2 regions of the Thermosyntropha tengcongensis genome follow, and region 1 is predicted to be linked to the other one. Evidence: riboswitches for the same ligand, from Rfam matches in the RefSeq annotation. Region 1 holds a riboswitch; the other holds the start of a gene.

Evidence for each region. Region 1 has a riboswitch for thiamine pyrophosphate ahead of ACZ42E_RS03040 (thiamine-binding protein). Riboswitches for the same ligand answer to the same signal wherever they lie in the genome.
Region 2: it holds a riboswitch for thiamine pyrophosphate, as region 1 does, so the genes downstream of both, ACZ42E_RS08455 (sulfide-dependent adenosine diphosphate thiazole synthase) here and ACZ42E_RS03040 (thiamine-binding protein) in region 1, are expected to answer to the same signal.

The regions. Positions count from the first base shown of each region.
Region 1 covers NZ_AP042437.1:626,067-630,279, forward strand. The annotation lists gene ACZ42E_RS03030 (ABC transporter substrate-binding protein) at 1-680, opposite strand, end outside; gene ACZ42E_RS03035 (ABC transporter permease) at 717-1,487, opposite strand; gene ACZ42E_RS03040 (thiamine-binding protein) at 1,459-1,749, opposite strand; TPP riboswitch at 1,812-1,922, opposite strand; gene ACZ42E_RS03045 (TrpB-like pyridoxal phosphate-dependent enzyme) at 2,056-3,432, shown strand; gene ACZ42E_RS03050 (eIF2B alpha/beta/delta subunit family protein) at 3,477-4,213, opposite strand, start outside.
Region 2 covers NZ_AP042437.1:1,759,770-1,763,982, reverse strand. The annotation lists gene ACZ42E_RS08470 (acetyl-CoA hydrolase/transferase family protein) at 1-290, opposite strand, end outside; gene ACZ42E_RS08465 (acyl-CoA dehydrogenase family protein) at 328-1,575, opposite strand; gene ACZ42E_RS08460 (winged helix-turn-helix domain-containing protein) at 1,849-2,178, shown strand; TPP riboswitch at 2,500-2,591, shown strand; gene ACZ42E_RS08455 (sulfide-dependent adenosine diphosphate thiazole synthase) at 2,726-3,514, shown strand; gene thiC (phosphomethylpyrimidine synthase ThiC) at 3,511-4,213, shown strand, end outside.

The DNA.
Region 1 (4,213 bases):
AGTTCCGGGTGGTTTTTAATTTTATCCTCACTGGTTATAATGACCGGAGTATAGAAATCAAGCGCTTCATGTTCATCGCGCAGTTTTATGAAATTAAGAGGGATATTCTTTAGCTCGGCTTCTATTCCTGTCCATCCGTAGTATATCCAGGCAAAATCAATGTCTTTTTCTATGCTGGTAAAAAAGTCGGCTGAGCCTATATTTATCATGTTAACTTTGCTGAAATCTGCCCCATATTTATCCATCAGGGCTTTTATCATGGCACTTTCCATGGGAGAGCCCCAGCCCCCATAAGTTTTGTTTTCAAAGTCTCTGGGGGTTTTGATGTTTCTGTCTGCTGGCGACGCAAAGCCGGAAGTATTATGCTGTATAACAGCTGCCAGCGCTACTACCGGGATATTTTGGGAACGGGCATAGGTTACTTCTTCCTGATAGCTTATGCCGAAATCCCCCTTATTTGCGGCTATAAGCTGGGCAGTCCCTCCTTCGCCCGGATTTACTATTTTTACATCTAGTCCTTCCTCTGCATAAAATCCTTTTTCTTTGGCTACATAAAGGCCGGTATGATTGGTGTTGGGAAACCAGTCCAGTATGACGGTAACCTGGGTAAGGTCATTTTCTTCTGCTTTTTTTCCGCAGCCGGGCAGCAGACTGACTATCAGAAGAAAAATTAAAAACATTGCGGTTTTGGAGCGCATTTTATCCCTCCTCTAGATCTAGAATATTTCTTCTATCTGAGTCCAGGGGAGCAGTATATATTCCATAAAGTCGATTATTTTTACCAGGAGAAAGCTTAAAAAGCAGATAATAACTACAGCAGCCAGCACTTCATCGATAGCAAAGCTTTTCTGCTTCAAGGTCATAAAATACCCTAATCCTTTCTGGGCTCCCAGCCATTCCCCGATTACGGCTGCCATTACGCTGTAAGTAGCGGCGATTCGCAAGCCGGAAAAGAAAGCGGGAAGGGCTGAAGGGAACTTTACCATGCGGAAAATGGCGAAATCGCTTGCCCCCATGGAGCGGAAAAGGTTTATCTGATCCGGGTCTACCGAGCTTATGCCTTCCATGAAATTGATGGTGATAGGGAAAAAGCATACCAGCACTACTATTATTATTTTGGGCGTTATTCCCCAGCCAAACCATATGGTAAAAAGGACTGCCAGGACTATAAGAGGGATAGTCTGGGATATGATAAGCAGGGGATATACGGCACGGTTTAAAAATTTACTGTGATTGAGTATGATGCCTATCACTAATGCCAGCAGTATGGAGATTAAAAAACCGCTCAAGGCTTCTCCCAGCGTGGCTGCCGTATGCATGAGGAGAAGTTCCTTTTCTTTTGCGAGTGCATTTATGACAGCCAGCGGTCCAGGAAGGATCCAGGGTTTAATATCGCATAATCTTACGGCTGTTTCCCAGAAAAAAAGCAGCAGGGCAATAGTTATCAATGGAGCCAGCCTATGGGCGGTATTTGCTGATTTTTTCATCAATAGTCACTCCGTCTGGCTTATAGTCGATAGTTATTACTGATACTACCCGGGGAACCCCGTTTTCTATACATACCTGGTTGGCTTTTTTGACCAGTTCCAGCAGGGTGTCGAGATCCCCTTCCACAGTAGTCTCGGAAGGGCCGACTACATAATTTAAACCTGAGTTTATTATGAGCTGTATTACCTTGTCTACCATTTCATATATGCGGCTTTCTTCGACTACCGGCAGAATTTTAAGGCTTAAATGGGCTTCTGCCATTTTAGACAACCTCCTTTTGAAAATAAGTAAGCTGCTTATACCAGCTAAAAAGGGTAATAAGCAGCCTGTATAGCCATTTTCCCTACGCTGGCATTACCCAGATCAGGTTCCAGGGTCAGGGCTCCATTTCACCCACTCTCAGCCGGAAAGGTCCAGCTCCCCTTATTATTAAGTTTGGGGATAATTGTATCTCTTATTAAAAATAAAGTCAATAAAAATTTGCGCGGTATTGTAAGGCTGTATATTTATATGCTAAACTTAATTTATCTCTTATTTGATTAATCTGCTGAGAGGAGAGTAGGTAAGATGAGTAGAGAAGAGCTCACCAAGATTATCCTGCCTGAGGAGAAGCTCCCCAAGTTCTGGTACAATGTACAGGCTGACATGCCCAATCCTTTAGCTCCCGGGTTAAATCCAAAGACTTTAAAGCCTCTTGCTCCTGCTGATTTGGAACCTATTTTTGCCCGCGAGCTTATAATGCAGGAGGTTTCTACGGAAAGATATATTGAAATTCCGGAAGAGGTAAGGGAACACTATAAGAAATACCGTCCTTCCCCTTTATACAGGGCAAGGGGTTTGGAAAAAGCGCTGGATACTCCTGCCCGCATTTATTACAAATATGAAGGGGTAAGCCCGGTAGGGAGCCATAAGCTTAATTCTGCTTTAGCTCAGGTTTATTACAATAAAAAGCAGGGCATTAAAAGGATAACTACCGAAACGGGAGCTGGCCAGTGGGGAACTGCTCTGGCTCTGGCCTGCAGGCTTTTCGGGCTGGAAGCCATGATATATATGGTAAAGGTAAGCTATTATCAGAAACCTTATCGCCGCTCTATTATGGAACTTTATGGCGGCAGGTGCGTACCGAGCCCAAGTGAACTTACCCAGAGCGGAAGGGATGTACTGGCTAAAAATCCTGACAGCCCTGGTACTCTGGCTATTGCTATAAGTGAAGCGGTAGAAGAAGCTTTAAAGAGGGATGACACCAACTATTCCCTGGGCAGTGTATTGAATCATGTATGTTTGCACCAGACGGTAATAGGGCAGGAAGTCAAAATGCAGCTCGAAATGGTAGATGAATATCCTGATGTAGTTATAGGCTGCTGCGGTGGGGGAAGCAATTTTGCCGGCATTGCGTTTCCTTTTATACCTGACAAACTGGCAGGCAAAAAAGTGCGGCTGGTAGCGGTAGAACCGGCTGCCTGTCCTACCTTAACCAAAGGCGTTTTTGCCTATGATTATGGTGATTCAGCTGGACTGGTACCGGTTACCAAGATGTATACCCTGGGCCATAATTTTACTCCTTCCGGCATTCACGCAGGAGGGTTAAGGTATCATGGAGAATCACCGCTGGTAAGCCAGCTTTATCATGACGGCCTTTTGGAAGCGGTAGCTGTAAAACAGAATCCTACTTTTGAAGCAGCCCTCCTTTTTGCCCAGCATGAGGGTATTGTGCCGGCTCCTGAATCTGCCCACGCAGTGAGGGTAGCGATTGATGAAGCTTTAAAGGCTAAAGAAGAAGGGGTTTCTAAGTGTATTGTATTTAATTTGAGCGGACATGGTTATCTGGATTTGTATTCCTATGATATGTACCTTTCCGGAGAAACCGAAGATATAGAATTTTCGGATGAAGAGCTGAGGGAGAGCCTTAAAGATCTGCCGCAAGTACCGGAAGAGTACAGGTAATATAAAAAGGGCAGCAGCCTTTACAGAGGGTGCTGCCCTTTTTGTTATCCAGCAACGATTTCGGTTATAAAGTGAGCAGGAATCAGTTCAAAACCGTCTTCCAGGTGGGGGGTAAATTCTGCCCTTGCTATTTTATGCGGTTCGCAAACTACATAGAGCGGCTTTTTGCTTTTAAAGGCTGTTTCTGCTGTGATGAAGGATGGATAGCCGTTTATCACCCTTTTATCAGCAAGGACGGTATCAGCTCCCAGCAAGACATAGTCAGCTTCAGGCAGGAAGGAAGGAATATTCTCATCAGGGATTATGTGTATGTTTAAAGGCACCCCTAGTTTCTCTGCCAATATTTCCCCGTAGGCATAAGAACTGCCAGGAGGAGAGGAGCGGGCGATTATTATGTCGAATTTTTTGCCTTCCCTGTATGCGGCTTTGATAGTTTCTGCTATCGTAGAGCTGTAGCTGCAGGTGGCCACGATAGATTTGTCCTTTATGAGCCTGGAACCTTTTTGTATAGTTTGTTTTTGTTTAATCATTGCCTGGCAGATGATATTGTCTGCTATGCAGGCAGCTTTTTTTCTCAGATCTGAAAAAGAAAGGGCAATATTTTCTTTCTGGTTTAACTCTTCTATATAATCAGAAACCAGATTATGGATGGAAACCATGCTGGGGCGGATGTTTTTAAGTTCTTCAGCCAGGCTGTTCATAGATTGGAGAAAAGAAATCCTGTCGGCAGCATCTATATCCAGGGCAGCTTTTTTCAGGATGTTAATAGCCTGCAGAGCCA
Region 2 (4,213 bases), 1.1 Mb from region 1:
TACCTTTCAATAGGACCGCTGTACATGACATCAATTGTATTGTATTTATTGATTTCGGCAAGTATTTCGGGCTTGTGAATATCCATAAATCTTACGCTCAAGCACCCTAAAAACTCACATCCTCTAAGTTCACCTGATGCCATGCAGTGAGCCATGGCATTTATCAGCTTTGGTGGCTGGCCGTTAGTTAAAGGGGTTGCGATAAAGGAATTTTGCGGAATAAGCTTTACCGCTTCTTCAGCAGTCATAAGCTTGCTTTTATATAAATCTTTAACTTTATTTTTATTCATTTACCCCTTCCCCCTTAAAAGTTTACTGCTTGCGGAATTATTCGTAAATCTTTTCCCCTTCGGCAAAGGCATTGAGGGCATCAGCTTCACTGTCGCGCTTATTGGTGTTTTTGATTTCTTCTGCTCTTTCTTTGTACCATTCATGCTGGCTTATAAGGGTCATGATTTCATTGGTGCCTACCCATATCATGGAAAGCCTCAGGTCGCGCACGATTTTTTCAATCGGGTAAACATCGGTATAGGCTATGCCGCCCATTACCTGCATGGCCAGGTTTACAGCATCCCAGCATTGTTCGGTAACAAATTTTTTGGACTGGGATACCAGCCTTCTTACCCGGGAAGCTTTTACCTTTGGATCATCAGCGGCAATAGCGGTGGTGTATATCACACTGCGGCAGGTGTCCAGCTTGAGGACGGCATCAGCCACTTTAAAGCTTACTGCCTGGAAGTTTTTAATCTGGGTGCCGAATGCTTTGCGTTTGGTAGTATAATCAGTCGCTATTTCTACTGCCGGCCTGGCTGCTCCGATAGTCATGGCAGCCGTTCCCAGCCTTTCTGGAACCATCATCTGATAAAATATGGGGGCAGCTCCGTTAACTTCTCCAATCACATTTTCTTTGGGAACCCGGACATCTTCAAAGACTACCCTGGCAGTTCCCCCGCCGCGGCATCCCATCAACCCGTAGAGGTATTCGGTCTTAACTCCCATTTCCCTTTCCACCATAAAACAGGTCATGCCTTTATGGGGAGGGGCATCAAGGTCGGTTTTGGCATAAACCAGAAAATAGTCGGCGCCTTCACCGCCAACAATAAATCTTTTTTGCCCATTCAGGATAAAGTCGTCTCCGTCGCGTCTGGCTACCGTAGTTGCCCCGAAGAAATCAGAGCCCCCGCGCGGTTCAGTTAAACATTCAGCAGCAAATTTTTCCCCTTTGCAGATAGGAGGCAGGAACCTTTTTTTCTGTTCTTCGGTGCCGAAGTGTACGATGGCTTCTGTTACTACATCCCCGGTAACTCCCCAGGTGCAGCCGAAAATATAGCCAGGTACGCATATTTCTTCGGCTACCATCACGTCATCTACCCATTTTAAGCCTCTGCCGCCGTATTCTTTGGGGACTCTTATGCCGATGAGGTTCCTTTTTCCACATTCCCGGATGAAATCTTTAGGGTATTTTATCCTGTCAGCGTCCATATCCAGGATATATTCCCGGGGAATCGATTTTACAAATTCTCTTACCTCATCCCGCAATTTTAGCTGTTCAGGTGTCATCAAAAAATCAAACATAAATCCTTCTCCCCCTTGATGTAAAATGCAAATTTTATTACATTATGTAATTAAATTATTACATTTGTAATAGAGATATGTCAATTTGATTTTGCAATATTATGTAAAAAGCAGGCATAAAGCAGGTATTTATTTATCAAGTGCGGGCTTGACGGGAGGGAGAAAATAGGAATAGAATTTTTTTACCAGCATCAGAATGGAAAATGACAGGGCTAAATGGGGGAGGATGTTTTACATATATAATGGGTGAGATAAGGGTTAGTGGAGGTAGGCATGTATAATCTGAAATTTAAAATATGGCTGGATAAAGAAGGCAAGGTATTTGGACCGGGGCCTTATGAGCTTTTAAAGGGGGTTAGGGAAACCGGTTCCTTATCCAAAGCTGCCAGCAGTATGCATATGTCCTACAGCCAGGCTTACAACCTTATAAAAAGCCTGGAAAAAAGGCTGGGTTTCCCGCTTATCATAAGCCAGAGCGGAGGGAAAAAAGGAGGGGGTTCTGCCCTTACCCCGGAAGCGGCAGAACTTGTGGATAAATATGCTGCTTTTTATAAGGAATGTGAGGAAGCTTTGCAGAATATATTTGAAAAGTATTTTAAATAAATCATCATTCATGCAGTTCCCTGAATAGCAGTTTTTAAGCTTTATTAAAAAATTTTACCCCTGGCACAGGGGATAAATTCCTGGCTGCCAGGGGCAGAAGAATTAATTTTTATAATAAAATATTTGATAGTTGTGCATCAATGCTTTTTTAACAATGCATTTATTGTATAACCATGACTGGAGTAAACCGCATATGCAGAATAGTGGCAGCAGATAGAAAGCATGATTTTTACAAAAGCGTTTATTTGGAAAAGTAAATTTTTTGTAAAGACACTTGCCGTTAAGGAATTTTTTCTATATAGTTTAAAAAAACTGCATACCAGGTATGCGCAGGGGTGCCGTTAAAGGCTGAGATTATACCCTTTGAACCTGAACTGGGTAATACCAGCGGAGGGAGCGCAGTGAGGGGTTTTTATACCTGACGCATGCCTTTTTGGGCAAACGTCAGGTTTTTTTATCTGGAAAGGGGGGATGAAAAGGTGAAGAAGCGTAATTCCCCCTTCGCCTGCCTGGTATCCAGGGGAAAATATAAAGGGGAGGAAAGAAAATGCTCATAAATGATATAAAAATAACTGCTTCTATTATTGATGAGTATTATTCAGTGCTGAAAGAAAATCTGGAGTGTGATCTTATAATCGTGGGAGGGGGACCGGCAGGGCTTACGGCTGCTTTTTATGCCGCTAAAAGCGGGCTTAAGACAGCAGTCCTGGAAAGCCGCTTATCTCCCGGCGGCGGCATGTGGGGAGGCGGCATGTTCTTTAACCAGATAGTTTTCCAGAAAGAAGCAGCTGAAATTCTGGATGAAATAGGGATTGTGCACCGGATAAACCAGGACGGCTATTTGGTGGTGCCTTCCTACCGGGCGGTAGCTCAGCTTATCCTGGCTGCGGATAGGGAAGGAGCCAAGATTTTAAATGGCATAACGGCAGAAGATGTTATGGTGAGGGAAAAGCGCGTCTGCGGGGTAGTCGTAAACTGGACTGCTGCGGTAAAGCTTGGTATGCATGTGGATCCCCTTTCTCTGGGGGCTAAGGCAGTTATCGACGCTACCGGGCATGATGCGAGTGTAGCCAGAATTTACCTGGCCAAATCCGCTGAAAAGCTCCCGGAAGACAGGGAAGATAGGGTTAGGACTTCTTCCATGTGGGCGGAAAAAGGAGAAGAAATGGTGGTAGAATATACGGGTTTCATAGCAGAGGGGCTTATAGCAGCCGGCATGAGTGTAAGTTCCCTTTTTAATACCCCCCGTATGGGGCCTATTTTCGGGGGCATGCTCTTATCAGGACGCAAGGCAGCAGGGCTGGCTTTAGAATATGTAAAGAAGGTGAGTTTATGACCCAGCTTATAAAGGCGAAGCGCGGAGAGGTTACTCCCCAGATGCTGGAGGTGGCGGCTAAAGAAGGCCTGTCCCCTGAAGAGGTTAGAAAAGGGGTGGAGGAAGGTTACATAGTTATACCTTTTAATATAAGGCATCAGGGATTAAAAGCCTGCGGCATAGGCAGAGGCCTTACGGTAAAGGTAAATGCCAATCTGGGGGTATCCAAGCAGGCATCCAGCCTGGAAAAGGAAATCAGAAAGCTTAAGGCGGCTTTAAAAATTGGGGCTGATACGGTTATGGACCTTAGCACCGGCAGGGAGCGCGACAGGATAAGGCAGGAGTTTGTAAGGGTTTCTGAGGTGCCGGTAGGCAGTGTGCCTGTTTATCAGGCTGCTGCGGAAGCGGAAGAGAAAAAGGGAGATATCCTGGCTATGACCGAAGAAGATATGTTTAAGGCTGTGGAAAAACACATCCAGGACGGCATAGATTTTATAACCGTCCACTGCGGCATAACCAGGTCTTCCCTGGCCGTTCTTGATAAAAACCCCCGACTTATGGGGATAGTGAGCCGGGGAGGGGCGATAACCGCAGCCTGGATGAGAAAACACGGCCGGGAAAACCCTTTTTATGAAAACTTTGATTATCTTCTGGAACTGTGCCTGCGCTATGACACTACCTTGAGCCTGGGGGATGGTTTGCGGCCAGGGTCCCTGGCGG